Regions from separate parts of the Sinorhizobium alkalisoli genome, predicted to be linked through region 1. Evidence: riboswitches for the same ligand, from Rfam matches in the RefSeq annotation. Region 1 holds a riboswitch; each other region holds the start of a gene.

Region 1 (7,380 bases):
TGACGTAGGTCTCGTAGACCCGCCGGCCGAAACGATCGTTGAACTGATGGGGGACGATGCTGCCGACGGGCGCCTTTTTCAGCTTCGTGCGCGGCTGGCCGCCATAGGTGATGCTGCCGGGAATGGGTTCGAGGCCGTAGGGGTGGTAGCCGCTGTAGCCGCCGGCATAGCTCACCGTGCAGGCGCCCGAAAGCAGTGCCGCGACGAGCAACGGGATCGCATTTTTCAGGGCCCTGGGCATTGTTCCGCCCTCCTTTGCAATTCAATGGTCGAAGACATCGTAGTCTATGCGGCGGCTCGTCAGGCGCAGCGAGCGATCCGGCTCGATGATGTAGGTCTCGTAGACGCGATATCCATATCGGTCGAAGAAGTGGTGCGGGACGATGCTGCCGACGGGCGCCTTGGTCAGTTTCGTGCGCGGCTGGCCGCCATAGGTGATGCTGCCGGGGATCGGCTCGAGGCCGGGCCCGTAGCCGACCGTCCGTGTCGTGGGTGTGCAGGCAGCGAGCGCAAGCGTCGCGTAGAGAACGGCAAGGACGATCTTCATGCCGGCGTTCCTGATGGCATCCGGTCGAGGCGAAATTCAAAGGCGAAGAACCATTGCCGGTTCTTCAACTGCTCGTACATCTTATCCTTTCTTCGAACGCGATCCAAGAAAAGGCAGGGGTACGGCGCAGTTTCCTGGTGAGGACCGGGCGCCCGGCGGGGAGTTCCGCGATATTTCAGTTGCATCGGATGGATGCTTCAGAGGATGTAGGGGGAGACTCGCCAGGCGGTGGGCGGCCGTCCAAGCGATGCGCCGTCCAAGACCGGCCGGGTGGTCTGTCGAAAAATGGGCCCGTGTCCGACCAGTCGTTGCTTCAGGTACTCGCTTATGACCGCCGACCAGCTTCTCTCGTTTATCGTCATCGGCACAATGATGGTCTTCTTCGTGTGGGGGCGATTTCGCTACGACGTCATCGCCTGCTCGGCGCTGATGCTTTCGGTGGCAGTCGGCATCGTGCCTTTCAACGGTGCCTTTGCCGGCTTCAGCGATGATATCGTCATCATCGTCGCGAGCGCCCTGATCGTCAGCGCCGGCGTTGCCCGCTCGGGCATCGTGGATGCGGCGATCCAGCGTTTCCTGCCGGAGCTGCAGTCGGTCAGGGCGCAGCTTGCACTGCTCGTGGTCACCGTCACCGTGCTCTCGGCATTCATCAAGAATATCGGCGCGCTGGCGATCATGATCCCGGTCGCCTTTCAGTTTGCCCGGCGCTCGAAGGTGCAGCCCTCGGTCTTCCTGATGCCGATGGCCTTCGGCTCGTTGATGGGCGGGTTGATGACGCAGGTCGGCACGTCGCCGAACGTCGTCGTCTCGCGGATGCGCGCGGAACTGACCGGCGAGAGTTTCTCGATGTTCGATTTCACGCCGGTCGGCGCTTCGCTTGCCCTTGTCGGCTGCGTTTTCCTGCTCTTTGCCTATCGCCTGGTGCCGGAGCGAAAGAGCCAGGAGGTCTCGGTAAATCAGGCGATCGAGATCACCGACTATACGGCGGAAGCCGTGGCCGCGCCCGGTTCGCCGGCGATCGGCAAGCCCGTGAGCAATCTCGTCAGGATCGGCGACGGCGGCGCCGTCGTCATCGCCATCTTCCGGCGCGGCACGCATCTGGCGCCGCTACCCGATGTGGTGATCGAGACGGACGACATACTGCTGCTCGAAGGCGGACCGGCGGCGCTTGACCGCATCGTCTCCCAGGCGAAGCTGAAGATCGCCGGCGACCGGCTGCCGATGCCGGGCGACAAGACGCGTGCGGAGATCGAGGCGATCGAAGCGGTGATCGGCAGCAATTCGCCGCTCATCGGCATGTCCGCCGAGCGGCTGGCGCTCTTCAACAATCACAATGTCAATCTGCTTGCGGTGAGCCGGCAGGGCGAGAGGCTGAAACAGCGTCTCGGCAGCATCCGGCTGCAGGCCGGCGATATCGTGGTGCTGCAGGGGGCGCGAAGCGAGCTGCCGGTCTTCCTGCAGGACTTCGGCTGCCTGCCGCTGGCGCAGCGCGAGATTCTGCTCGGCACGATCCGGCGCGGAACCCTGCCGCTGCTGCTGCTGGCGGCGGCGATGGCGACGACCGCGGTCGGCCTGGTGCCGGTGCCGGTCGCCTTCTTCGCTGCGGCCCTTGCCATGGTGATCTTCCGCGTCATCCCGCTGCGGGACGTCTACCGGGCCGTCGACGGCCCGATCCTGGTGATGCTGGCGGCGCTCATCCCCGTCAGCGACTCGCTGCGCACGACGGGCGGCTCGGACCTGATCGCCGGCTGGCTCGGCGGCATAGCCACCAACCTGCCGCCGGCCGGGGCGCTGGCGCTCATCCTGATTGCGGCGATGGCGGTGACGCCGTTTCTCAACAACGCCGCGACCGTGCTCGTCATGGCCCCGATCGCCGTGAGCTTCGCCGCCACGCTCGGCTACAGGCCGGACGCCTTTCTGATGGCGGTGGCGATCGGCGCCGGTTCGGATTTCCTCACCCCGATCGGGCACCAGTGCAATACGCTGGTGATGGGCCCGGGCGGCTACCGGTTCGGCGACTATCCGCGGCTCGGACTGCCGCTGTCGATCGTCATCATCCTTGCCACGGTGCCCTTGCTGATGTGGTTCTGGCCGCTGCAATAGCGAGCCGGTCTTCCGCCGTGATCGCGAAGGAGCAGCGAAGAAGGGCGGACGGCACTGTCGATCATTATCCCGACCCCATTGCATCGAGCCGAGACTCGTGCAACCAAGGGCGTGATGGTGCTGCTGCCGAAACTCGGCAGCGGCTGAAAAGGGAACGCGGTGAGGATGCCCGAAAGGGGCCGATGCCGTGGCTGCCCCCGCAACTGTGAGCGGAAAGCGCATCCACAACATGTCACTGGCCGGGAGGCCGGGAAGACGTGGATGCGCCGCGACCCGCGAGCCAGGAGACCTGCCATCGAACCGATCAACCACAACGGACGGGGTGTTCCGATGGAAAAGAAGCGGCTTCTGTCCGGCGTCAATCGTCGGTTTCGAGTTTCGCCATTCTCTGCGGCCCCCTTGCAAAGCTGGCAGGGGCCGGCGGAGAACAGCCATGGCGAATTCGCATCAATCAGCGCACAAGATAACGCTTTCGACCGAGTGCCACTTAACAGGCGGGCCGTGCCTACCGGGTGCCCGGTTGCTTGCCATGCTCAACGGCAGCATTTCGGCGCTCGGCAAGCCGCTCGCCGATGATTTCGCGATTGCCGGGACGGTGTGCATGGCCGCCTGCACCCGTCCCTGCACCATTGCCTTCCAGGCATCGGGCAGGGCGACGTATCTCTTCGGCGATGTCGCGGCCGAAGAGAATATCGACGATCTCGTCGGCTTCGCCGTCGCCTATGCGAATGGCGGCGTGGACGGCGGGCCGAGCGCCGCCGGCGGCGGCAATCTCGCCCGCGTTCCGGCGGCGCTGATCGTCTCCGAGGCGCTTGCCGGGCATTTCCAGTGATGGAGGCCGCCGAGGGCCGGCTGGAAATCGTGGAGTCGATCGCCTATCTGACCACTCGCGACCGTCAGAAGGAGAGGGGCCGGAATGACTGACCAAAGCACCAACTGCACACCGGAGGACGTGCTGCGTTTCTGGTTCGGGGAGCTTTCCTACGAGCACTGGTTCACGCCGAGCGCCGAACTCGATCGCGAGTGCGTGCAGCGCTTCCGGGATGCGCATCTGGCGCTTTCAAGGCATGTCGACGATGTCTGGAGGGCGAGCCCGCGCAATTGGCTCGCCGCGATCATTCTTTTCGATCAGCTCCCGCGCAATATGTATCGCGGATCGCCGCTGGCGTTTGCGACCGACGGACTCGCCCTGCGCGAAGCACAGCTTGCCATCGGCGCCAGCGCCGACAAGGCGGTGTCGCCGGAATGGCGCGCCTTCTTCTACATGCCGTTCGAGCATTCCGAGAACCTCGCCGATCAGACGATGTCGGTGAAGCTCTTTACCGAGCTCGGCGAGCCCAACTATCTCGATTATGCGATCCGCCATCGCGAGGTCATCGAGCAGTTCGGCCGCTTTCCCCATCGCAACGGCATCGTCGGGCGCCGGTCGACGCCGGCGGAGGAGGCCTATCTGGCTAAGCCTGGCGCGGGGTTCTGACGGTGCTCCGCTTCAGGGCATAGGAGCGAAGTGACGGTCCTCGCAAAGCGCAATGCGCCGATTCAAAGAATGCGGCGACCTACTGCATGTCTCCTTTAATCGACCTCGATTTAAGGACAAAGACATGCAGCAATTCAAAGTGTTACAGCGACCTTTGCGCGTCTAAAAAGACGCGCGGCGCTTTATGTGCGTCTGAATGCGTCCGAAAAAGACGCGCGGGCGGTCATTGACGGGCAAGTCGCAAAAGATGCCGTTTTGCATCTTTTCGCCTTGTTGCGTATGCAGATCGGACATGATGGCGCTCGCTTTGGCGAGCCCATCGGCGATAGACGGATTGCGAAGGATCTTGAATTGCGTTCGGCAGCACAATTGACCGCCCTCTTGTTTGCTTTGGTTGTGCTGGCGCTCGCCGGCGGCGCGCCGGCGACGGCCCAGGACGCGGCTCGGCCCGTGGAGCAAAGCGAGCCCGCTCAACAATCGCCCGCCCCGGCAGCCGAGCCTGCCCGGTCGGGACAACCGGCGCCACGGGGTGAAGCGGGCGCCGGAGCTGCCGCATCGCCGGTGCTGCAGCAGGCGGAAGCGCAACTGACCAAAGCCGAGCGCGATCTCAAGCAACTGGGGGAGCGCGTTGCCAATGCAAAAGACGATGACACGCGCCTTGCCGAATTGAAGGTACAGGCCGACGCTCTTGCCAAGGAGATCGTTTCGGCCGCCGCGGCCACCCGGCCACGACTGGACGACATCAAGGCGCGCCTGGAAGAGCTTGGCGAGCCGCCGGGCAAGGACCAGCCGCCGGAGGCGGCAATCGTGACGGAGGAGCGACAACGACTGCTTGCCGAACGGGCGGCGATCAATGCGATCGCGGCCCGTGCGGAGAGTCTTGCCGGCGAGGCGCGACGGCTTGCCGGCACGATAACCGCGACACGTCGGGCACTGTTCTCCACTACGCTGCTGAGGCATACGAACGTTTCGGCGGAGATGCTGAGCGAGGCGTTTACAGCGACGGCGGCCGAAGCCACCGCATTGTGGCGCAGCGTCAGCAGTTGGTTGACCTTTGCCTGGAACTACAAGCGCCTGCCCTTCCTCAGCGCGATATTCCTGTCGCTCTGTGCGGCGCTGATTTTCCTCGCCGGGGGATATCGGCTCTTCGCTCCCTTTCTCCAGCGTCACGACGAGGAGCCCACCTATTTCCGGCAATTGTCGCGGGCATTCTGGTCGACGATGATTCCCACCATGGCGCTGACGGCCTTCGCCGCCTCGAGCTATTTCTTCCTCGACAGCTTCAACGTGCTCAGGCCTGATATCGCGCCGATCGTTGCCGTGACGCTCGGCATGGGCGTCGTGCTGTTCTTCGTGACGAGCCTTGCCAGTTCCGTCCTGTCGCCAACGCACTCGGCATGGCGGCTCGTGCGGGTCTCGGACCGTGGTGCCAAGGTGCTGATGGTGCCGATCTTCGCGATGGCGCTCGTCAACGGCCTCGACTATCTGCTCGGGAGCATCAGTGAGGCGCTTGGTTCGCCCGTGATATTGACGGTTGCAAAGAGCTTCGTCGCGTCGATCATCATCGGGCTCATCCTGATGTCGATGGCCTGGATTCGGCCGGTCCTGCGGCGCGACGACCCTCTCCACGCGCCGGGTCGCCCGTGGCCGCGCATCATATCCGCATCGCTTCTGGCAATGGGCGCGGCGCTGGTCGCCATCGCGCTTGCCGGCTATGTCGGCATGGCGCGCTTCATCGCCACCCAGATCATCATCACCGGCGCCATCCTGGTCATGATGTATATCGGGTTTCTCACCGGAAAGTCGGTTGCCAAGCAAGGCGCTTTTGCGGAGACGATCGTCGGCCGCTATCTCGAGCGGCGGTTCAACCTCGAATCGGTGGCGCTCGATCAGATCGGCCTTGCCGCGGGGCTCGGCATCTATGCGCTGGTCGTATTGTTCTTCATCCCGCTCATCTTGCTCCAATGGGGCTTCCAGATCGCCGATATCGAATCCTGGGCCTATCGGCTCCTGACCGAGATCCGGATCGGCACGATCACCATCTCGCTGGTCGGCATTCTTGCCGGGCTCCTGTTCTTTGTGTTCGGCTACGCCGCGACGCGCTGGATACAGGGCTGGATCGACAGGAACGTGATGGCGCGGAGCCGCGTCGATGCCGGCGTGCGCAACTCGATACGGACGGGCATCGGCTATGTCGGCGTCGGTGCTGCGGCCCTCATTGCGGTTTCGGCAGCGGGTTTCGACCTCTCCAGCCTCGCGCTGGTCGCCGGCGCGCTCTCGCTCGGCGTCGGCTTCGGTCTGCAGAACGTCGTTTCCAACTTCGTCTCGGGCCTGATCCTGCTGGTCGAAAGGCCCTTCAAGGTGGGCGACTGGATCGTCAGCGGCACCACGGAAGGTTTCGTGCGGCGCATTTCCGTCCGCGCAACGGAGATCGAGACCTTCCAGCAGCAATCGATCATCGTGCCGAATTCGGAACTGATCAATGCGTCCGTCGGCAACTGGACGCATCGCAACCGCGTCGGGCGGGCGGAGGTGGCGGTGGGGGTGAGCTACGACAGCGATCCCCGCCGCGTCATGCAGATTCTGCTCGAGATCGCCGGACAGCATCCGATGGTCCTGAAGAATCCGGAGCCGTCGGTCGCCTTCTTGAACTTCGGCGATTTCTCATTGGATTTCGAATTGCGGGTGCACCTGGCCGATCTCTTGAACGGCGTGGGCGTGCGCAACGACTTGCGCGTGGCGATCTTCGAGCGCTTCCGAGAAGAGGGCATCGAGATTCCCTTTCCCCAGCGCAATCTCAATATCCATGTCGAAGGTGACGACGATCACAAGGCGGCCCTGGAAAAGGCCCTGGAAGACGAAGGCTTCTCCAAGACGCGTGCGAAGCGCGTTGCAGCGAAGCTGCCGTCCGACGAAGAGGACATGCCCGCGGCAGCGCGCCCGACCAAGCGCTAACTCGATCAACCGGCGACCAGCGCCTGGGCGGCCGGCATCAGATGCGGCCAGACCTCGAGCGAACCCCGGTAGATCATGTCGAGTGCCACATAGAGGATGATCACCAGGCCGACATAGGCAATCCAGTGATGGCGGCTGAGCAATCTCGCTATGATGTTCGCAGCAACGCCCATCATGCCAATCGAAAGCATCAGGCCGAAGACGAGGATCGTCGTGTGCTCTCGCGCGGCACCAGCCACGGCGAGGACGTTGTCGAGCGACATGGAGATATCGGCAACCACGATCTGGGTCGCTGCCT
Region 2 (7,380 bases), 320 kb from region 1:
CCATGAGCCGGCACAGTCAATTGCCGCAATCCGGCCCCTACTCCGCAGCGCCGGCCTTGTCGGCATAGTTCGGGCCGCGAGTCACCTCGACCGGCGTCTTCATGATGATCTCGCGATGCGGGAACGGGATCGAAATGCCGGCCGCCTTGAAAGCGTCCCACAAGGCAAGCAACACTTGGCCGCGGATATTCGTCAGTCCGTTGCTGGGGTCGGAAATCCAGAACCGCAGCTTGAAATCGAGCGACGATGCCCCGAAGCCGGTCATCCAGCAGACCGGCTGGGCGTAGGTGCTGGCGACCCGGGGTGTGGCCTTTGCCGTCTCGATCGCAATGCGCACGACCTCGTGCGGGTCGCTGTCAAAGGAGGTCCCGAAGTCCACTTCGATGCGGACATATTCGCTGGAAAAGGACCAGTTCACCACCTGCTGCGATATGAAGTCCTCATTGGGAATGAGATATTCCTTGCCGTCCCTGGTGATGACGGAAACGAAGCGGGATCTGAGGTCGCGGATCGAGCCGAACGTATCGCCAAGCGTGATGGTATCGCCCGGCTTGATGGACTTATCGAGCAGGATGATGATGCCGGAGATGAAGTTGGAAACGACCTTCTGCAGGCCGAAGCCGATACCGACGCCGACCGCGCCGGAAAAGATGGTGAGTGCCGTCAGGTCTACCCCCGTTGCCGACAGCGCGACCGCGCCGGCGAACATGATCAGCCCGATCTTGATCAATTTGCTGATAAGCACCTTGAAGGAGGGCGTGAGATCCCCGGAGCGGTCGATCCAGTGCGCCGTCACATTGCCGATCAGGACGGCCGCCCAAATCAGCGCGGCGGAAAGGACGATCGCCTTCAACACGATCAACATCGAAAGGCGAACAGCGCCGAGATTGATCGCCACGCCATCGAGAGCCGCCAGCACGACCTCGTCCAGCCCGAGTGCATAAAGCGCAAAGTAAGACCAGCCGGCGACGGCGACCACACGCGCCAGCACCAGGTTCCGGATGATCCGCGTCAGCACCGAAATGACGAACCACGCGGCGGCGAGCGTGAGCGCGGTGGAGACCAGCCAACGATAGGACGGCCAGCCATACCGCAACAGCAGCACATCCGCGATCCACAACCAGATGATCAGGAAGACCCATTTGAGCCGCCGCATGAAGGCGATGATCACGCGAAGCAGGTCCGGATTTCCCTTGATCGTGCGCGCGCGTGCTTCCACCGCCGGCTCTATGTGTTTCGCCAGGATGCGGGAAACCAGGTAGCCGACCGCGATCAACGCCAGCTGGTAGAGAGTCCACTCATTCAAGACCATCGTCCGCAGCCAGGACTCCGTGGCCTCGATCGCTTGCAGGAAATCCATTGCCGTCCTCCCAGAGCGCCGGGCGCCCGGTGACGGTGAATACGCCACGGACCCACCCTAGTTCTTTGAATCTAGGCCAATTTTCCCATTTTCAATGCTCGTGGCGGCAGAGAGCCTTTGAAGGCCATAGACAGACCCGCCCCCGCAGACCGCCGTGGCAATCCAGGTCGAGTTCACTCCCAGGAATCCGCCGATCGAACTCGCCGGCGATATTCTGCGCCTTATCTCCTCGATACCGGCGGAAATCTGCGCCGGCCATGATCAAGCTGCTGCAAATCGCCAGGACCGGTCCAAGCATTTGATATAATTTGAAAGAGCCAGGCCCGTTCACCCGGAGGAGAAAGCAATGACCGCGCCGCACCCATCAAAGACCCATATCGGCAATCATAAACTGCATCCCGAAACGCTGATGCTCAATTATGGCTACGACCCCGAGCTCTCCGAAGGCGCGGTCAAGCCGCCCATCTTTCTCACCTCCACCTTCGTCTTCCACTCGGCGGAAGAGGGCCGCGACTTCTTCGACTTCGTCTCGGGCCGGCGCGAACCGCCGGCGGGCGTCGGCGCCGGGCTCGTCTATTCCCGCTTCAACCATCCGAACAGCGAGATCGTCGAGGACCGGCTCGCCGTCTATGAGCGGGCGGAAGCGGGCGCACTCTTTTCCTCCGGAATGTCGGCGATCGCGACCACGCTGCTCGCCTTCGTTCGCCCGGGCGATGTCATCCTGCATTCGCAGCCGCTGTACGGCGGCACCGAAACGCTGCTGGCGAAAACCCTTCCGAATCTCGGCGTCTCCGCCGTTGGATTTGCCGACGGCATAGACGAGCAGGCGGTCAACGGCGCGGCGGAGGAGGCGATGAAGAAAGGCCGCGTCGCCTTCATTCTGATCGAGACGCCGGCCAATCCGACCAACAGCCTCGTCGACATCTCCCTGATCCGCCGCATCGCCGACGGGATCGGCGAAAAAATGGGGCACCGGCCGATTTTCGCCTGCGACAACACCCTGCTCGGCCCGGTGTTCCAGCACCCGATCGATCATGGCGCGGACCTCTCGCTCTATTCCCTGACCAAATATGTCGGCGGTCACTCCGACCTGATCGCCGGCGCGGTCCTCGGTTCCAAGGCCCTCGTCAAACAGGTGAAGGCGCTGCGCGGGGCGATCGGCACTCAGCTCGACCCGCATTCCTGCTGGATGATCGGCCGATCGCTCGAAACCCTGTCGGTCAGGATGGAGAAGGCGAACGACAACGCCCGTATCGTCGCCGAATTCCTGCGCGACCATCCGAAGGTCGAGCGCATTCACTACCTGCCCTTCGACGACGGGGAATCGAATGCCGGCCGTGTCTTCGCCGCCCAGTGCACCGGCGCCGGCTCGACATTCTCCTTCGACATCGCCGGCGGCCAGGAGGCGGCCTTCCGCTTCTTGAATGCGCTGCAGATCTTCAAGCTCGCAGTCAGCCTCGGCGGCACCGAATCGCTCGCAAGCCACCCGGCCGCCATGACCCATTCGGGCGTGCCGATCGAGGTCAGGCGCCGGATCGGCGTGCTCGAATCGACCATCCGCCTGTCGATCGGCATCGAGCATCCGGACGACCTCGTCGCCGACCTCGCCAATGCCTTGACGACGGCCTGATTCAACTGCGGGCGAGGCCGAGCACGAAAAGCGCCAGCGCCCCGATCGAGGCGATAGTGCGGACATGATTCCAGCGAACCCAGTCGGTCAGGTAGCGCTGCTGCCAGAGCGCTGCGGCAGCCTCGCCGCGCGCCGCTGCGAGCGCATCGTTCAAAGGAACGTTGAAAATGACCGTCACCAGGAATGTGCCGACGAGATAGGCGAGCCCACCGGCAGCAAGCAGGTAGCTCCCCCTCTCGCCCATTATGAAAGCAGCAACAATCAGCGCCAGGCCGAGAATCGCGGTGCCCATGAAGGCAACCAGGAACAACGGGTTCTGGATCGCCACGTTTATGGCGTTCATGGCGGCTATTCCCTGTTCCGCCGGAAGCCGCGACAGGGCCCGCATGACGCAGACCGAGAAGACGAAGAAGAGCCCCGCCATCAGGCCGGAACCGATGGCGGCTGCAAAAGCAAGGCCGGGAACGAAAGCTGCCATAACTTATCTCCAGATCGAGCAAGCGGGAACTGCAAGCGCTCGGAACGGGAACGCAACTGCAGAGATAGACGAGAGGCGCGATACAGTCACGAGGCGCAGCACCATTTTGGAAAGATCGGCCGCCCGCCATTTCGCAAGCCCGCGCCTGGCATCAATCCCGTTCATTTTACGGGTCCGGCTCGATTGACATCAGGCGCGGCCGCACCTAATCATCGGGGATCGATTGGTTCCCGGAAAGCGAACGCGCTTCGGGAGTAAACGGGAACGTGACGGGTGGACCCAAGCTGGGCATCTTAATCACGGCCGACCCCGCGACTGTAGTGCGGTGTGAATTTGCCGTTCCGGAGCGATCCGGAAAAAGCCACTGGAGAAGACCGCAAGAGGGCGGTTCGATCTGGGAAGGCGAGGCAAATCCCTGGTGCAACACCTGACGCCGCGAGCCAGGAAACCTGCCAATCGATGCGGGCGCAATGCCCAATCGGGAACATCCCTTGCCATCACGGAGGTTGTCATGGCTACGTCTAACGTTTCGAGCGTTTCGCTCTCCCTCAGCGATCGTCTGGTTGCGGGCATTCTTGCCCTTATGATCGGCGGTTTCCTCGTCTTCGGTGCAGGCCTTGCAAATTCGGCCGTGCTCCACGACACGGCGCACGACACCCGCCATTCCTACGGCTTCCCCTGCCACTAAGCCAATGGAACGCCTTGCGCGTTCCGGATCGAAGCTGAACAGAACCGTCAGGCGCTCCGAGCATGTGCGCATGCCATCCGGCATGATGTCGCGGCTCGCGCATCGGCGTCCTTTGTGCGCTCTGAAAGGCGCAGGGCGCTGTAGGGGTGCCCGACTGCGTTGGCTGGACCGTGCTCCCTACAGCGCCGCGCGCGTTATCAGACGCGCAAAGGCCGCTGTAGCACCTTATATTGCTGCATGTCTTTGTCGTTAAATCGAGGACGATTAAAGGAGACATGCAGTAGGGGAAGCGCTGCATTGAGGAAAATCGACACATGATCGTCAAGACACTTCTGGCCGCAATCGTGGCCGGGCTGATCGCCGGCGTCTTCATGACCGCCGCCCAGGAACTGCGCGTCACGCCGCTGATCCTGCATGCCGAGGAATTCGAGGGCGGAGAGCAGCCTGCTGCGGGTCACGAGGAGCATTCGTCTCTGAACGGTGTTTCGCCGCTCGAAAAACTTCTCGCCTTCGTTTCGCCGATAACGCCCGCCTATGCCCATGAGGGCGGACACGAGGAGGAGAGCGGAATCCTGTTCGGCATGAGCCGCTTTTCAGGAACGCTGCTCGCCAACCTGGTCACGGGCGCCGGCTTCTCGCTGCTGCTTGCCGGCATCAGCATCATGACAGGCCATCGGATCACGCTTGCAAACGGGGCGCTCTGGGGCGCCTGCGGCTGGCTAGCCGTGCACATGCTGCCGGCGCTCGGTTTGCCGCCGGAGCTGCCCGGCTTCCCGGCTGCCGACCTTGGCGAGCGCCAGGTCTGGTGGGCCTTGACCGTGCTGCTCTCTGCCGCGGGTCTCTACCTGCTGGCCTTGCGCAGAGAACTGGGCTCGAAGGTCGCGGGCCTCGTGCTGATCGCCGCACCTCACGCCTATGGCGCGCCGCAGCCGCTCGATATATCGAGCAACGTTCCGGCCGTCCTTGGCGCGGAATTCGCGGTTGCGGCACTAGCCACGACACTCGCCTTCTGGATCGTCCTCGGCATCGTTTCGGGCTTCATCAACGACCGGGTCGTGAAGGCCGGCTAAGCAGGCTCACCCCTCCCCAACCCCTCCCCACAGGTGGGAGGGGCTTTCTCGGCCGCACCGTTTCCACCCAAATCTCGCCCTTTGGAACAGACGCTAAGGGTATTGGGGAGCGCAGGCGATCGCCGCGGGCTCCAAGCCCCTCCCACCTGTGGGGAGGGGCTTGGTTCGGCTAAGGGCATTCTCAGTCAGTTTGGTGAGTGCGTCCATTCTATCGTGGGTGACAATCCACCACTTCACATCCAACCGACTTCCTCTCCGTCTCAAGCAAATGCGCCTTTAATCTCTCGCGCCGTGTCTCGGTCCTCAGCAGCACGCAGGTGTCGCAGAAATCGCCGCCTTCCGTCCGATAGTAGAGACAGCAGCCGCTGCGCATCCGATAGGTTCGACAAAGCGCACCGCCCGGGGTTTCGACGCTTATCTCTTCATATCGCAGGTCGCGCGACGCGAGCGGTGAGCCCGCGCGTTTGACGATGGCGAGAGCCCGCTCGATCGCGACCGCCTGCTCCCCCCGCAGACGCCCGATTTCCAGGAAAGCGCCCGCCAGGCCGTCGGTCGCAAGCCGCCATTGCGCCCGTGCGGAAAGACCGCAGCGGCGCTTGATGAGCGCTATGATCGATTTCATATGCAGGACGAAGCCATCGTGGAACTGTTGCTCCCCCTCCTCACCTTTCCCGGCGGCCGCAGACGGCGCATCGAAGAGGAAATGAAAGCGGCCAGCCTCGAAGCTTCGCCCGCCATCGATCCGCGGATAGGTCTCGAAGCGGAGCCCCGCGATCCGGGGCACAAGGCCGGTGGCGAGATAGACAGCGCCCATCGCGAGGCCGAGTGGGTGACAGTAGAAGGCGATCAGATGCGCCGCCCGGATCTTGTCGTCCATCCCGGAGGCGAAGCGGTCCTGATAGGCAAGGCAGGCCTCCATTCCGGTCGAGCCCTCCGCCCAGAAGGCGGCCGTGGCCGCGAAGCCCATCGGCCCCTCGAGCGAGCAGCCAACTTCCGGAAAGGCAGCCGTGAGCCAATCGATCGACGCCGCAAATCCCCCGCTCTCCCGCATCGGCCCTGCACCCTCCTCACCATTCACACTCCAGCGCCGCCCGTCTCATGCGACGCGCAAAGGCCGCCTCTCTTACTCAGCACACGCGGTGAAAGCCATCCGCCCGTAAAGCCCGCCCTTTCCAGCCCCCGCGTGAACGCCGGAATGCCGCGCGTCAGCTCCCAAAGCAAGCCGCTTCGCCAGTTCTCGATCATCATGACCGTGAGTCCCTGGTCAAGCCCGACGACGCGATCGTCCACCCAGCCTTCGGGCCCCTCACCCGGCAGGCTCGGATTGAAGCCGCCGGGAAGGCGCCCGTCGCGAAGCAGCGCCGGATAGCGGGCGAGCAGGTGGGAAAGGCCGCTCAGGCAGGCGTCCGGCTCGAATGGCAGGCCAGCAAGCGGCGCCCAGGGAACCAGCGTACCGTCATCGGCGCCGAAGGGGGCGCCGCGCGCCGCATAGCCGAGCAGTCTCTGCCAACGGCCATTGCGGAGCTTCGCCCTTCCCCGTGGCGCATGGCAGGCGCTGAACCCCCAGAGGTCGCGGCAATAGCCTGCAAAGCCGTGCGGATTCGCCTCCGCATGGGCGCGCTGAAGCCTGATCGCCCGGCGCGTGTTCTCGAAATAGTCGCTTGACGCCTCCTGCATGCCCCTGTCGCGAATGGCGCGGAAGTCGATCCAGGCATGCGGAAAGAGATGGATGAAGAGCGCGCCCTGGTGAAGATGCCGCGTCCCGTCGATCGTCAGCCATTCGTGTGCCGCGGCATAGGCGCCGTAGCTTTCCGGCGCGATCGGATGGTCGGGAGCGCCGAGCGCCAGCACATAGATCAGCAGCGCCTCGCTATAGCCGCGCCAGCGGTGCTTCAGGAAGCGCCCGGGCGGCCTCCATCCCATGGTGATCGTCTCGCCGCGATTGAGCGCCCAAGCCCAGTCTGCCCGCGCGTATAGCCGCTCGGCAAGATCGCGAATGCGCGCCTCGGCCGCGTCCTGCCGGGTGAAATAGGCGGCAGCCGTCAGCACACCGGCAAGGAGCAGCGCACTGTCGATCGTCGAAAGCTCGCTATTCCAGGCGCGCTCGCCCGTCCGCATGTCGAGGAAATGGTAATAGAAGCCGCGATAGCCGCT
Region 3 (7,380 bases), 280 kb from region 1:
GAGACAGCCAGGGCGGCCTGACGGTCACCTCACGGGGCCGCGCTTCAGCGCATCGGCCCGAAAATCGCACTCGATTTTCGGGCCGATGCGCAGACTCAAAGCGGTACAGCGACCTTTGCGCGTCTGAAAAGACGCGCGGCGCTGTATGTTCGCAGCGCGGCCTGGCCTCCCATTGCGAGTCGCGCCATTAACGCAAAGGGCGTGTTGCGGTTGCGCCAGCCTGCATAGACTCTAGAATGGAGGCAGAGAAAAGGCTGCGGCCGCTGAGGCGGCCGTTCCGCCGGAATGCAGGAAGAGGAAAGTGTCGGGATCTCCGAGCAATGCGCCCCGCGGCATCGCATGGCTTGCGGCTGCGCTTCTGCCGTTGGCATTGGCTACGGCAAACGAGGCTTCGGCTTCGAGCGTTTGTGAACGGCTTCAGGCCCGCCTCGCCGGCATGCCGACCACGTTCAGCTCGAATGCAAACCTCAGCGATTTCACCGGCGCCATTTCCCGCCAGAACATTGAGCTTCGACGCGCCAGGAACGAGCTCAGGCGGCTCGGATGCAGTCGCGGCAGCATCATCGTCATCGACGACAATACTCCCTTCTGCGCCGAACTCGACGACACGATCGCACGGATGGAGGCCAATCTCCAGGAATTGAAAGTCCATCGGCAGCAGCTGGTGTCGAACGGTCGCGCAGACGCGCGCCGGCGCATTCTCGCCGCGATGGAGATCAACGGCTGCATTCCGGTGCGCGGCGACGAGGGGGGCGAGCTGGACGAGTTCGCGACGACAACCGAGGCCGACATCCATCGCAACATCCTCAGGGATCTTGCACCGGACGACGAGGATTATCCGTTGCTCTTCGAAGAGCCCGGGATCCAGGATTTCTCGCCGATGGAGGGATACGGGAACGGTCGCTTGCGGACCATGTGCGTGCGCACCTGCGACGGCGCTTTCTTCCCGATCTCGTCGAATGCCTCGCCGGCGGATTTCCCGCGCGACGCCGAGCTCTGCCGCGCCCGTTGCCCCCAGACAGAGACCGAACTCTATTTTCACGTGCTTGCCACCGAGGAGAGCGACCAGATGGTCTCGGCTTCGACCGGCAGGCCCTACCGCGAACTGCCGACGGCCTTTGCCTACCGCACGCGCGACGTCGCTTCACGAGGCGCCTGCGGCTGCAAGCCCGCAAAGGCAGCCGGGCGGACGAACCGGGAGAGCACCTCCGAAGCCAGTCTCGCGGCGAGCCCCTCTGTCGTGACGATCGGCGGCGCCAAGGTGGGAAGGACGACTGAAGGCGCGGCCGCAAGGCCAACGAAAGAGCGCCCCTACGACCCGAAGAGCGCCAAGGTGCGCATTGTCGGTCCGACCTTCCTGCCGCCGGAAGAAAGCGCGATCGACCTCAAGAACCCCTTGGGACCAAGCTTTCAGCCGCAACAGGAGAATTGACGACGCTCACCTTTCACACGAGCCTATCCAGGCAAGACGTTGAAAAAGCGCGCTATCTCCGACCTGCATCAAGGTCCGCGGAAATGCCCCACTCCTCCTCGAAGGTCAGCTCTGCGAGCGGCAGCCGCTGGCGCCATCCCTTTGCCGCCAACTCCGGCTGCTGATAGAGCCGGTCGACGAAACCGAGGCATAGCCAGGCGACGATTTCGATGTGCTCCGGTATGCCCAGGATGGCCTTGATCTCGCTTTCATGAAAGATGCTGACCCAGCCGACGCCGACGCCCTCGGCGCGCGCGGCGAGCCAGAGGTTCTGCACCGCGCAGACGGTGGAGTAGACGTCCATCTGCGGGTTGTGGGTGCGCCCGAGGACGACCGAGCCGCCGCGGGTGCGATCGCAGGTCACGCAGACGCTGAGTGGCGCCTTGCGAATTCCTTCGAGCTTGAGTGCGCGATATTTCGCCTGCGCTTCGCCCGCGAACATTCGCGCGGCCTCCTCGTTGGCGCGCTGGAAGGCCTGCCACGCCTTCTCCCGCGTCTCCTCTCCGCGCACGAGAATGAAGTTCCAAGGCTGCATGAAGCCGACGGACGGCGCATTATGGGCGGCGGCCAGCAGCCGTGCTATCAGGGGTTCGGGCAGCGGCTCGGAGAGAAATTCGTCTCGCACGTCGCGGCGGGTCTCGATCGCACGGTAGACGGCGGCACGCTCGTCCGGCGAAAAGGCTCCAGCTGCGACAAGGCAGCCGCTCGGGTCAGGCAGCATCGTTCGATCCCCAACAATGCACAACCTCCCGCCGTCCGCGCGGGGCCGGTCCATCTTGCCAGGCCGGTCTTCTGACTCCGGTTCGTCCGGCCGCGCCGCCTTCCCGAATCGCCTGAGGATTCAGTGGCAAGGCTCCGAATCTCTTCAGAGCATGACTGGCGTGGCCGTCCCCGTCACAGCGTTGGGCACGTGCCGGAATTGCACCGACTTCCCGATTCTCCCGCGCTTGCGGGCACCTGACGAGCGCCATATGGACACAGGCACCCACGAAAGGCAAGGCATGCCTTACAGCGCCGCGCGTCTTTCAGACGCCAAAGGTCGCTGCAACTCTTTGAGTCTGCGCATCAGCCCGAAAATCGGTTCCGATTTTCGGGCTGATGCGCTACCGTTCGGGCCGGTAGCGCACGTAGGCGAAGGCTTCGCCTGATGGTGACCAGTTCGGAACATTCATGGTTCCCTGCCCGCCGAAGAGTTCGAAGAGGACGCGCGGATCGCCGCCTTCCGGATTCATCAGCCTTAGCCGCACGTCGAGATCGCGCGGGTGGTCGGAGACGTCGCCGTCATAGGAGAGTACCAGGAGGTTTCGGCCATCCGGCGACGGATGTGGAAACCAATCGCCATAGGGGCTGTTGGTGATGCGCTGAACATCGCTGCCGTCGGGCCGGATCCGCCAGATCTGCATGCTCCCGGTGCGGCTGGAGTTGAAATAGATCCACTTGCCGTCGGGCGACCAGTCCGGCCCGTCGTTGCGGCCCTCACCCCACGTCAGCCGGCGCTCCTCGCCGCCCCCGACGGAAATCGTGTAGATGTCGAAGACCTGGTCTCGGATTCCGCAATAGGTCAGCGTCCGGCCATCGGGCGACCAGCCGTGCCAATAGGAAGGGAGCTTCGGTGTGACGAGCCGCGGCGCGCCGCCCTCGACCGGCAGGAGATAGATCGCCGACTTGCCGAATTCGGTTTTGTCGCTGATGGCGAGCGTCGTGCCGTCCGGCGAAATCCCGTGGTCGTTGTTGCACTGCCGGGCGAAGCCCGTGTCGATCTCGACCGGCTCCGGCGCCCCGTCGAGCGCTATGCGATAGAGCCGTCCATCGCCATTGAAGACGAGGAAGCGCCCGTCCGGCGACCAGTTCGGCGCTTCGACCAGCCGCTCCGTCTGCCAGACCACGCGGGTCTCAGCCGTCGCGATGTCGAAGATCTCCACCGAACTGCGCATGGACTATCCCCTGTCGCGGAAGCGGTTGGTGATGGGGTAGCGCCGGTCGCGACCGAAATTCTTCTTGGTGATCTTCACGCCCGGCGCCGACTGCCGGCGCTTGTATTCCGCGATGTAAAGCAGGTGCTCGACGCGGTGGACGATTGCCTCCTCGTGGCCGCGTGCGACGATTTCGTCGGTGCTCATCTCCTTTTCCACCAGGCATTCGAGGATGTCGTCAAGCACCGGATAAGGCGGCAGCGAATCCTGATCGGTCTGGTTCGGCCGAAGCTCGGCGGATGGCGCCTTGTCGATGATGTTCCGCGGAATGACTTCGCCGGAAGGGCCGAGCGCGCCGGGTGGTACAGTGCCGTTGCGCCAGCGGGCCAGCCCGTAGACCTGCATCTTGTAAAGGTCCTTAATCGGATTGAAGCCGCCATTCATGTCGCCGTAGAGCGTGGCGTAGCCGACGGACATTTCCGACTTGTTGCCGGTTGTCACCACCATCGAACCGAACTTGTTGGAGATCGCCATCAATATCGTCCCGCGCGTGCGGCTCTGCAGGTTCTCCTCGGTAATGCCGGGCTCGGTGCCCTCGAACATGTCCGAGAGCGCATCGAGGAAACCGTGGACCGGTTCTTCGATCGCGACGATATCGTAGCGGCAGCCGAGCGCCTTGGCGCAGGCCTCGGCATCCATCAGCGAGGCCTCCGACGTGTAGCGGTATGGCAGCATGACGGTGCGGACACGCTCTTCGCCAAGCGCGTCGACCGCAAGCGCCGCGCAGATCGCCGAATCGATGCCGCCCGAAAGGCCGAGCACGACATTCTTGAAGCCGTTCTTGTTGACGTAGTCGCGAAATCCCAACATGCAGGCGCGATAATCCGCCTCCTCGTTTTCCGGAAGCCGTGACTGGTGCCCATTGGCCGAAACCCAGCCATCCGAGCCTTTCGTCCAATCCGAAAGCGAGACTGCCTCCTCGAACTGGCTCATCTGGAAGGCCAGCGACCTGTCGGCATTGAAGGCAAAGCTCGCACCGTCGAAGACGAGTTCGTCCTGGCCACCGAGCTGGTTGGCATAAATCATCGGCAGGCCGGTCTCGATGACCTGCTTCAGAACAACCTGGTGCCGCACGTCCACCTTGCCGCGATAATAGGGCGAGCCGTTCGGTGAAAGCAGGATCTCTGCGCCGCTTTCCGCGAGCGTCTCGCAGACGCCGAGTTCACCCCAGACATCCTCGCAGATCGGGATACCGATGCGGATGCCGCGAAAATTCACCGGCCCCGGCATTTCGCCGGCGTCGAACACGCGCTTCTCGTCAAATTCACCGTAGTTCGGCAGATCCACCTTGTCGCGGACGGCGATGATCTTGCCGGCATCCAGCACGGCCACCGAATTGTGCCGGCGCTCGGTTGCCTGGCGCGGAAATCCGACGATGACGCCGGGGCCGCCGTCAGCGGTCTCCTCGGCCAGCTTCTCGACCGCGCGCTCGCAGGCTTTCAGAAACGCCGGCTTCAGCACCAGGTCTTCCGGCGGATAGCCGGAAATGAAGAGCTCCGTCAGCAACAAGAGATCGGCACCCTGCCGCGCCGCGTCTGCCCGCGCCTCGCGCGCCTTGGCGAGATTGCCGGCAACGTCGCCGACGGTCGGGTTGAGCTGGGCCACGGCGATGCGTAGCGTCGAAGGTGCGGCATTTTGTGAGCTCATGGCGGGCCTGTCGATATTAGCAAATGAGTCCGTCGGACACCCGTACTATCGCATCCGGCGACAAAAAACCCACACGCAATCGCGGCCTGACGCCGAATATTCTGAATATCTCAGTGTTATCCGCCCGCCGAGGGCCGTCTTTTCAGCCACCGGAACAAACTCGCCTCGCCGCCGGTTCGGCCATTCATCCCCGGTTCAAGGTGACAGTCGTATGACAATAGGATGAAATTTTTGTGAAACTTAAGGGGCTGTTGGCCACGATGAAATTCATCGCCGGGAGGGATTCTCACATCTACGCCGAAAGGCCGAGCTTTACCGTCCGCCATGCCCGAACCTTGGCCGGCCTGCGAAGTGCGTTGTTCTCGCTATTCCTGGCGACAATGCTCGTCTTCGCCGTCGAGGCCGTCGGCCGCCACTCCATCTCCGACACCATGGGCTTTTTCGCGGATTCGGCGCGCCCCGCCTGGATCACGGTCGCGGTCTTCTTTCTCGTTCTGCTTGGGCTCGACGCTTTCTTGGGCCGGGAACATAAGGCCACCCTGTTGGTCGCCCCTCTTGCGGTAATCCCGGCCTTCATCAGCCAGCAAAAGCAGGTCTTCCTCTCCGACCCGCTCTACCCAACCGACTTTCTCTTCGGCCGGCAGATCATGGAACTGATGCCGGTACTCGTGAAGGACCGGCCATGGACCGCAGTCGGCATCGTGGCCGGCGTCATCGCCGCAGTTGTCGTGACCGCCCTTCTCTTGCGATATGCCTGGCGCAACTTCCCGCGGCTGACGCGGCGCGAGCGCCTGGCGAGGCTCATCTTCGCGCTGCCGCTGCTCATCGCCTTCTGGAACGTCATGGACTACACGCAGTTCTCGTGGATCCGCGATCGGCTGCGTGTCGTGCCGATGATGTGGGATCAGAGCGCGAACTATCGGCACAACGGCTTCGCGCTCGCTTTCATGATCAACCTGCCGATGGCCAATATCAGCGCGCCGGCCGGCTACATGGCCGAGGCGATCGACAAGATTCCGGTCACGCCGGTTCCCGCCGGAACGACGCACCGCAGCAAACCGGACGTCATCGTACTGATGAGCGAGTCCTTCTGGGATCCGACCCTTCTGCCCCATGTGACGCTGACGCCCGACCCGATGCCCACGGTCCGCGCGTTGCAGGGAGGCACCGTCTTCTCGCCGGAATTCGGAGGAATGACCGCCAATGTCGAATTCGAGGCGCTGACCGGGTTCTCCAACGCATTCCTGCCCTATGGCAGCATCCCTTATCAGCAATATATCCGCAATCCGATCCCGTCGCTCGCCACCTTCTTCCGCGGCGAAGGCTATGCCGCACGCGCCATCCATCCCTTCCAGGGCTGGTTCTGGAACCGCACGGCTGTCTACAAGGCCTTCGGTTTCGACACCTTCCGCGACCAAGACAACATGCCGACCATGAAGAAGCGCGGCATGTTTGCCTCGGACGAGGCGCTCACGAGGGAGATCATCCGCCAAGCTGACGCCGTGGACGATCCCTTCTTCTTCTTCGCAGTGACGCTGCAGGGCCACGGCCCTTATGAACCGAACCGTTACGTGAAAAACACGATCAAGGTCGAAGGCGATCTGCCGGAAAAGGACCGCCGGGTGCTCGCCACCTATGCGCAGGGCATCAAGGAGGCTGACGACAGCCTCAAGATGCTGATGGACTGGGCGAAGAAGCGGGATCGGGAGACGATCATCGTCCTCTTCGGCGACCATCTCCCGCCGCTGCATACGGTCTACACGAGCACGGGCTATATGAAGAATGTGACGGCGGAGCGAAAGGGATCGAAGGACGAGATGAGGGCCGGCCACGAAACGCCGCTCGTCGTCTGGTCGAACAAGACCGGAGCGCAGAAGGACATCGGCAGCATCAGCCCTGCCTTTCTTTCCTACACGATCCTGAAACAGACGGGCTACGAGCACCCGTATTACACCGGTTTCCTCGGAGACGTGCATGAGCGTTTCCGCGTCGTCGACCGCTACATGCTGCTCCGCAACGACGGCACCGAGGTCGCAGACTGGCAACGCCAGCGGAAGGTTCCAGCACGGCTACGGGACTACCGATTCCTCCAGCACGACATGATGTTCGGCAAACGCTACGGCACCGAACGGTTCTTCCAGTCGCACGCCGACCTGTTCGGTGCGGGCTTGTAGCCCAGGACCCTTCGGCATCCGGAAATGTGACGGAGCCCCCGTCGACCGCAACCGCATGCCGCAGCCCCCGCACGCTCGGCGCCGAACTGCGCACTACAGCGCCGCGCGTCCCATT
Region 4 (7,380 bases), on a different replicon from region 1:
CACATCCGCTTCCGAGACCAAGGATTTGACGCGGGCGAGGTCATCGGGGTCGCCGAAATCGCAGGTGACCGATGTCTTGCCGCGATTTGCCGCGTGGAAATAGGCGGCCACCTTTTCGGTGCCGCCCTTGCCGTCCGGCTGTTCGATAAAAGGAGGCCCCCATGTGCGGGTGTCGTCGCCTTGCGGGCTCTCGACCTTGATGACTTCCGCGCCGAGGTCGGCGAGCGTCTGCCCGATCCACGGCCCGGCGAGGATGCGGGCAAGCTCGACGACCTTCAAGCCGGCGAGCGGAGCGCTGTTCGGCGCGGCCATCAGAAGAACGCCTGAATGCCGGTCTGGGCGCGGCCGAGGATCAGCGCATGGACATCGTGCGTGCCCTCGTAAGTGTTGACCGTCTCGAGGTTCTGCGCGTGGCGCATGACGTGATACTCGATCTGAATGCCGTTGCCGCCATGCATGTCGCGGGCCTGTCTCGCAATGTCGAGCGCCTTGCCGCAATTGTTGCGCTTGACGAGAGAGATCATCTCCGGCGCGAACCTGCCGTCATCCATCAGCCGCCCGACGCGGAGCGAGGCCTGCAGGCCGAGCGTGATCTCCGTCTGCATGTCGGCGAGCTTTTTCTGGAAGAGCTGCGTGCCGGCGAGCGGCTTGCCGAACTGGATGCGATCGAGACCGTATTGGCGCGAGCGGAACCAGCAATCCTCGGCAGCCCCGAGCACGCCCCAGGAGATGCCGTAGCGGGCACGGTTGAGGCAGCCGAATGGTCCCTTGAGCCCAGAGACATTCGGCAACAGCGCGTCCTCGCCGACTTCGACGCCATCCATGACGATCTCGCCGGTGACAGAAGCGCGCAGCGACAGCTTGCCGCCGATCTTCGGCGCCGACAGGCCCTTCATGCCCTTGTCGAGGATGAAGCCGCGGATCTGACCGCCATGCGCTTCCGACTTCGCCCAGACGACGAACACGTCGGCGATCGGTGCGTTGGAGATCCACATCTTCGAGCCCCGCAGACGATAGCCGCCCTCGATCTTCTCGGCGCGCGACTTCATCGAACCCGGATCGGATCCGGCGTCCGGCTCGGTGAGCCCGAAGCAGCCGATCAGCTCGCCCGAAACGAGACCGGGCAGGTATTTGTCGCGCTGCTCTTCGGAGCCATAGGCGTAGATGGGATAGATCACCAGCGACGACTGCACGCTCATCATCGAGCGGTAGCCCGAATCGATGCGCTCCACTTCGCGCGCCACGAGACCGTAGGAAACATAATTGGCGCCGGCCGCGCCATATTTATCCGGCAGCGTCACACCGAGAAGCCCCGCCTGGCCCATCAGCCGGAAGAGGCCCGGATCGGTCTTCTCCTCGAGATAGGCCTCCCCGACGCGCGGCAGGAGTTCTGCTTCCGCGAAGGTCCTGGCCGCATCACGGATCATGCGCTCGTCCTCGGCAAGCTGGTCGTCGAGGAGAAGGGGATCGTCCCAGGCGAAAGCGCTGCCTTGTGATGAATGCACGGATGGGTTTGTGGTCACGGATTCTCTCCCGATATCTTTTACGCCCCGAGGATCTCGAACGGCAAGCCGATTTTCCCATGTAAGTACCGCTTGTTGCCGTGCGGAAAAAGCCGTATTTGCGTGTAACATCATTCATGGAATGCATAAGTGAGATGCGCCCGCGCCGGTTCCTCCCCTCGATAAGCCTTTTGGCCGCCTTCGAGGCCGTCCTGAAGACCGGCTCGACAGCGGCGGCGGCGCGCGAGCTCGATCTGACGCAGAGCACGGTGAGCCGTCTCGTCCAGAATCTGGAGCAGCAGCTCGGCCGCCAGCTTTTTGAGCGGCACAGGCAGAAGCTGATCCCGACGCAAGCCGCTCACGCCTATGGCCGGGACGTGACCCGCGCGCTCGATCTCATCCAGCGCGGCAGCATGGAACTAGCCGCAAATCCGGGTGGCGGCACGCTGTCGCTCGCGATCCTGCCGGCCTTCGGCACGCGATGGCTGGCGCCGCGGCTTGGCAGGTTCCTGGTCAAACATCCCGGCATCACGATCAATCTGGCAACGCGTCTCAAGCGCTTCAACTTTGCCGTCGAAGGCTTCGATGCCGCCATCCATTTCGGGGCTGACGATTGGCGCGACGCCGGCCACATGAAGCTGTTCGAGGAGCGACTGACGGCCTGCATCTCGCCAGCGCTGCTCAAGGACCATCCCGTTGCCGACGTTGATGGGATGGCCGGGCTGCCGCTGCTTCAACTGGAGACGAGGCCGAACGCCTGGCGAATCTGGTTTGCCGCCCATGGCGCGGAACCAACAAGCGTTACCGGAATGCTCTTCGACCAGTTCGCGACCATGACGCAGGCTGCGATCTCCGGCCTCGGCGTGGCGCTTCTTCCGGATTATCTGGCAGACGCCGAGATAGCGGAGAAACGCCTCGTTCCGCTCTTGAAGAGGGGGGTGCCAGGCTCGGGATCCTATTGGCTGGTCTGGCCGCAATCGCGGGCCAGTTACCCGCCACTCGAATCCTTCCGCGCCTGGCTTGCCGCGGAATTGAAGCCGCAAGCAACGTCGGCTTCCTGACCGCGGACGCGCGGCAGGGCCTACCCTTGACCAGTCGGGCTCAACTATCTATGGAGTCTCTCGACGGTTCCCCGACGGTGAAGCGAAGGGGATTAATAGGGAACACGGTGCGGACGACCCAACAGGGACCAAAACCGTGGCTGCCCCCGCAACTGTGAGCGGATTGCCGTCCATCCTCGTGGCGCCTCGAGCGCCGTGCCACTGTGCCAACCGGCACGGGAAGGCAGATGGACGACAGATATCCGTAAGCCAGGAGACCTGCCGTCATGCGTTCGCTCCAATGTCCACGGGCGGGGATGCCCGGAACAGGATATGCCATGACACATTTTCGCGCCTGGCTGCGCCTTCCTGAATTCGTTCCTTCCCGTTCGAGCCGCTCGCTCGAAACCGCTGACTGAGGCGGCGCGACAGTTCCCGCCGTCCGCGCCGTGCGGCCGGTATTCTACAATCGGGGAGATCGATCCGTGACCATCATTCCTAACAGTCGCGGCAGCCTTATTGCCGTCGCTACGCTGATGTCGACTTTCGCCTTCGAGGCTCAGGCCGCCGAAACCACCTATCCGCTGACTATCACCAATTGCGGCCGCCCGATTACCTTCGATAAGGCGCCCGAACGCGCCGTCTCGATCGGCCAGAGCAGCACGGAGATCATGTATCTGCTTGGCCTGCAGCACCGGATGGTCGGCACCGCCGTCTGGCTCGGCCCGGTCATCGAGGGTTACGAGGAGGCCAATGCCAAGGTCGAGCGTCTTGCGGACAACGATCCGAGTTTCGAGAGCGTCGTTGCCAAGAAGCCCGACATCGTCACCGCGCAGTTCCAGTGGCACGTCGGGTCCGAGGGCATCGTTGCCAAACCGGAGCAGTTCGAGGAACTCGGCATTCCGGTTTACACCTCGCCGGCCGATTGCGTCGGCAAGGACAATACGGGTGGAGGCGATGGCGTTCGCCACGCGGTCTTCACCATGGACCTGATCTATCAGGAGATCGCTGAACTGGCGCAGATCTTCAACGTCCAGGAACGCGGCGAGGCGCTGGTTGCAGAGCTGAAGGCCCGCGAGGATGCTGCCAAGCAGAAGATCGTGTCGGCGAACGGCAAGCTCTCGGCCGTGTTCTGGTTCTCGAGCGCGGAGCTCGACATCGACCCCTATGTCGCCGGCAAGAACGGTGCTCCCGGTTACATCATGCGGGCGCTCGGCATCCGCAATGTCATCGACAGCGAGGAGGAATGGCCGACCGTCGGCTGGGAAGCCATCGCCAGGTCCGAGCCGACGATCATCGTCGCGGGCAAGATGGAGCGTCGCCGTTTCCCCGCAGACGACATCGCCGTCAAGTACCAGTTCCTCAAGTCCGACCCGGTGACCAGTCTCATGCCGGCCGTCAAGGAGGGCCGCGTCGTCGAAATGGACGCCCAGGCGATGAACCCAACGATCCGGACCATCGAAGGGATCGAGGCCCTGGCCGAGGCTATCGAAAAAGCCGGCCTGACCCAGTGAATAGGATGGTGGGCTCCCTATCGAGGACAGGCGCCACAGTGCTGGCGCTTGTCCTGCTGTTCTCGGCGCTCTGGCTGGGTGCGGCGATCGGCGAGACGGCGATCCCGATGGATGTCGTCGCCCGGACGATCGCCAATCGGCTATGGCAGGCGGGCTATCCGCTCGATCCGATCAACGAGGGCATCGTCTGGAACTACCGTTTGAGCCGCGCCGTGGTGGCGGCGTGCTGCGGCTCGGCGCTGGCACTTTCCGGCGTCGTGCTGCAGTCGCTTCTGCGCAACCCGCTCGCCGATCCGTATATTCTCGGGATCTCGGCGGGAGCATCGACGGGCGCGGTCGCCGTTGCCATCCTGGGTTTCGGTGCCGGTCTGTTGACGCTGCCGCTGGGGGCCTTCCTCGGCGCACTTCTCGCATTCGGGCTCGTCAGCCTGCTCGCAATGCGCGCGGGCAGGGGGCATGGTGCCACCATACTCGCCGGTGTCGCCGGCTCGCAACTCTTCAACGCGCTCACCTCGTTCATCGTCACCAAGGCGGCCAATGCGGAGCAGTCGCGCGCGATCATGTTCTGGCTGCTCGGCAATCTGTCTGGCGTCCGTTGGCCGGATGTCTGGCTTGCTCTGCCTGCCGCTGTGGTTGGCCTTCTTGCCTGTCTCTGGCATGCGCGTGCGCTCGATGCCTTCACCTTCGGCTCCGAGTCCGCCGCCTCGCTCGGCATACCCGTGCGCCGCGTCTGTGTCGTGCTGATCGGCGCATCGGCCATGATGACGGCGGCCATGGTCAGCATTGTCGGCTCGATCGGCTTCGTCGGGCTCGTCATCCCGCATGCGGCACGGATGCTGGTGGGCGTCCGGCACGGGCTGCTGTTGCCGGCATCCGCTTTGACCGGGGCAATCTTCATGGTCGCCGCCGACGTGGTTTCCCGCGTGATCATTCCGGGCCAGGTGCTGCCGATCGGCGTGGTGACGGCGCTTGTCGGAGCGCCTGCCTTCGCGATTATCCTTGGCCAGCGGGGAGCGGTTCGATGATGCTTTCGGCATGCAACGTCTCATGGTCCACGGGCGGAATTTCCATTCTCGAGAACGTCTCGCTCGACGTCGTCCCGGGAGAATTTCTCGGCATCGTTGGACCAAACGGTTCCGGAAAGACGAGCCTGATGTCGCTTCTTGCGGGTCTCCGGCGACCGAAGTCGGGTCGGGTGCTGCTGGACGGCCGGCCGATAGACGGGCTCGGACGCCGTGAGGTCGCCAGGTGCATAGCCCTCGTCGAACAGCAGGCCGAGACGAGCGAGCGCATATCGGCGCGCCAAGCCGTGGAGCTCGGCCGCACCCCACATCTCGGGCCGCTCGCACCATGGTCGGCGGAGGATGACGAGATCGTCGGCGCGGCGATCCGCAACGTCGACATGGAGCCATTGGCGGCGCGGCAGTGGCACACGCTCTCGGGGGGAGAACGCCAGCGCCTGCACATCGCCCGTGCCCTCGCGCAGCAGCCGGAAATCCTGCTTCTGGACGAGCCGACGAACCACCTCGATGTCGGCCACCAGATCGGCCTGCTGCATCTCGTCCGCCAGCAGCAACTGACAGCCGTGGCGGCGCTTCACGATCTCAACCACGCAGCGATGTTCTGCGACCGAATTGCCTTGATGAGCGGCGGCCGCATCGTTGCGCTGGGCCGCCCATCCGAGGTCCTCAGCGCAGAGCGGATCTGTTCCGTCTTCGGGGTGGTGGTCGATGTCCAGCATGAGGGCGAGGGGCGCTGTTACATCCGCTACTGCGCGCCCGGTTCGCCGGCCGCCGAAAGACCGAAGCTCAAGAGGATCTCATGATCCTTGCCCAGACGCGTGATTGCGACCATCGTGGCAAACTCGACACCGGCTATGCGGCGGTGGTTTCTTTTCGACCGACGGCAAGTGCGGTAGTGTCGTGCTCCCGCGGCCGCTGCCAGTCGTTATGGCGCGGGACAAACTTTGTGCCGATTTCGGCTCGCGCCGCCGCAATCTTCCGGGCAAGCGCCTCACATGCCGGCGCCTTGCGAACATAAGCAAAAGAGGGCAGGGTTCGACATGGTGCGAGCCCGTCGCTGGGCGTTCCACCGGGTGGGAATGCTCCCGCTATATCGGCGAGCGCCGATAAAATGGGGCCGTAGGGCGGGCGAAAAATGAATAACTCCAAACCTGACAGGCTTCACCTGACCTTGGCCGAGCTGATCAGCGACCAGATCGAGAAGCGCCATGCAAGTGAGCTTAGAGCAGTACTCTCAACCGGTAACGAGATCACGATGCATGGAACGTTCACGGTGGGCAGTGACTTCATCATCTACAGAACGACGAAAGACGCCAGCGGGAAATGGGCAATGACGCCGTTCGCGCATATCGTACAATTGGTCATCTGATTTCCAAGCTGCGCGGCTACCGCCGGGACGACACCGAATGTCAGCCTATCCAGGTGCATCCCCGGGCGTGTTAAGAATACGCAGCGCCCGCACCGCATTCTTGGGGCTGAGCCCTTCCATCTTCCAAGGGCCGATCTCTGCTGTATCCCCGGTTAGGAGATAATAGATCGTATAGGTTCCGTCTCCATCGAAACGGCGGCCATATTGATCGCGTCGTTCGGATCTGTTCGGCGGGCCCCCCGCGGATTCCCATGCGCTGATGATGAGCGCGTGTTCTTCGTGTTTGCTTCTCATCTGCGGCTCTCTTCGCGCCGGTCGCCTGCGCCACGGCGCTCCTCAGTCAACGGAAGCCAGGCCCCGTTCAGTCGGCTTGGGCCAAGCCCGCAACGGTGGCCTCGCGCTTGGATGTTCGGGAAGCGAGATCAGCGAGTTTGGTCCATTTCCTCTTGCTAAGCTGAGACCAGCATAAAAAGAGCATAACGCCATATGCGTCGACTGTGGCTTTACTATGAAAGTCGGTGAAAATCTGGTCTTTGAAAAGATTTATTCCTGGGTCCAGCAAAGATAAAAGTGAAACAAATCGAGCATTGTTATTCTCAGTAAGTGTGCGGCGAGCACCAGTTGCAATTAGGATAAACAAGCGGAATTCGTTGTTTACTTTACGTCTTTTATGGCGCACTTTAAAAAATCCGGATTGGCATTGGCTCCTGGTCGGAGCAGGGGCCTGCAAAGATCCCCCTAATCGACCCGATTAGAGGGAATGAACTCATGACACTCGGCCAAATCGCAGAGTGGACAAGACGCAGCGCGATCGGTCAGCCGCAGGAATTTGCGAAGTGCGCCGAGCTTGTGGCAACCATCATCGTCCACATCGGGTCCGACCGCAGGTCCTCGGCCAGGTCAGAACGAGGTTGCCGTCGCTCACTTCGTGAA

What was found. A riboswitch is a leader RNA that binds a small molecule or an ion and turns the genes downstream of it on or off. The one in region 1 is predicted to bind cobalamin.
Region 2: it holds a riboswitch for cobalamin, as region 1 does, so the genes downstream of both, EKH55_RS10980 (CbtB domain-containing protein) here and EKH55_RS29370 (DUF1636 family protein) in region 1, are expected to answer to the same signal.
Region 3: it holds a riboswitch for cobalamin, as region 1 does, so the genes downstream of both, bluB (5,6-dimethylbenzimidazole synthase) here and EKH55_RS29370 (DUF1636 family protein) in region 1, are expected to answer to the same signal.
Region 4: it holds a riboswitch for cobalamin, as region 1 does, so the genes downstream of both, EKH55_RS29475 (ABC transporter substrate-binding protein) here and EKH55_RS29370 (DUF1636 family protein) in region 1, are expected to answer to the same signal.

What each region holds. Positions count from the first base shown of each region.
Region 1 covers NZ_CP034909.1:1,938,896-1,946,275, reverse strand. The annotation lists gene EKH55_RS09515 (hypothetical protein) at 1-229, opposite strand, end outside; gene EKH55_RS09510 (hypothetical protein) at 263-547, opposite strand; gene EKH55_RS09505 (SLC13 family permease) at 875-2,650, shown strand; cobalamin riboswitch at 2,749-2,961, shown strand; gene EKH55_RS29370 (DUF1636 family protein) at 3,084-3,482, shown strand; gene EKH55_RS29365 (DUF924 family protein) at 3,567-4,127, shown strand; gene EKH55_RS09495 (mechanosensitive ion channel domain-containing protein) at 4,479-7,082, shown strand; gene EKH55_RS09490 (TerC family protein) at 7,088-7,380, opposite strand, start outside.
Region 2 covers NZ_CP034909.1:2,255,396-2,262,775, forward strand. The annotation lists gene EKH55_RS10965 (mechanosensitive ion channel family protein) at 38-1,360, opposite strand; gene EKH55_RS10970 (cystathionine gamma-synthase family protein) at 1,707-2,990, shown strand; gene EKH55_RS10975 (anthrone oxygenase family protein) at 2,992-3,468, opposite strand; cobalamin riboswitch at 3,676-3,939, shown strand; gene EKH55_RS10980 (CbtB domain-containing protein) at 3,980-4,156, shown strand; gene EKH55_RS10985 (CbtA family protein) at 4,471-5,226, shown strand; gene EKH55_RS10990 ((2Fe-2S)-binding protein) at 5,435-6,277, opposite strand; gene EKH55_RS10995 (glucoamylase family protein) at 6,301-7,380, opposite strand, start outside.
Region 3 covers NZ_CP034909.1:1,662,480-1,669,859, forward strand. The annotation lists gene EKH55_RS08155 (acyl-homoserine-lactone synthase) at 1-21, shown strand, start outside; gene EKH55_RS08160 (DUF2865 domain-containing protein) at 302-1,432, shown strand; gene bluB (5,6-dimethylbenzimidazole synthase) at 1,485-2,192, opposite strand; cobalamin riboswitch at 2,237-2,447, opposite strand; gene EKH55_RS08170 (TolB family protein) at 2,575-3,405, opposite strand; gene EKH55_RS08175 (NAD+ synthase) at 3,409-5,091, opposite strand; gene EKH55_RS08180 (LTA synthase family protein) at 5,352-7,265, shown strand.
Region 4 covers NZ_CP034910.1:768,294-775,673, forward strand. The annotation lists gene EKH55_RS21235 (CaiB/BaiF CoA transferase family protein) at 1-312, opposite strand, end outside; gene EKH55_RS21240 (acyl-CoA dehydrogenase) at 312-1,427, opposite strand; gene EKH55_RS21245 (LysR family transcriptional regulator) at 1,658-2,563, shown strand; cobalamin riboswitch at 2,611-2,843, shown strand; partial or broken gene EKH55_RS29475 (ABC transporter substrate-binding protein) at 3,106-4,056, shown strand; gene EKH55_RS21250 (FecCD family ABC transporter permease) at 4,062-5,081, shown strand; gene EKH55_RS21255 (ABC transporter ATP-binding protein) at 5,078-5,881, shown strand; gene EKH55_RS21260 (hypothetical protein) at 6,214-6,447, shown strand; gene EKH55_RS21265 (hypothetical protein) at 6,493-6,741, opposite strand.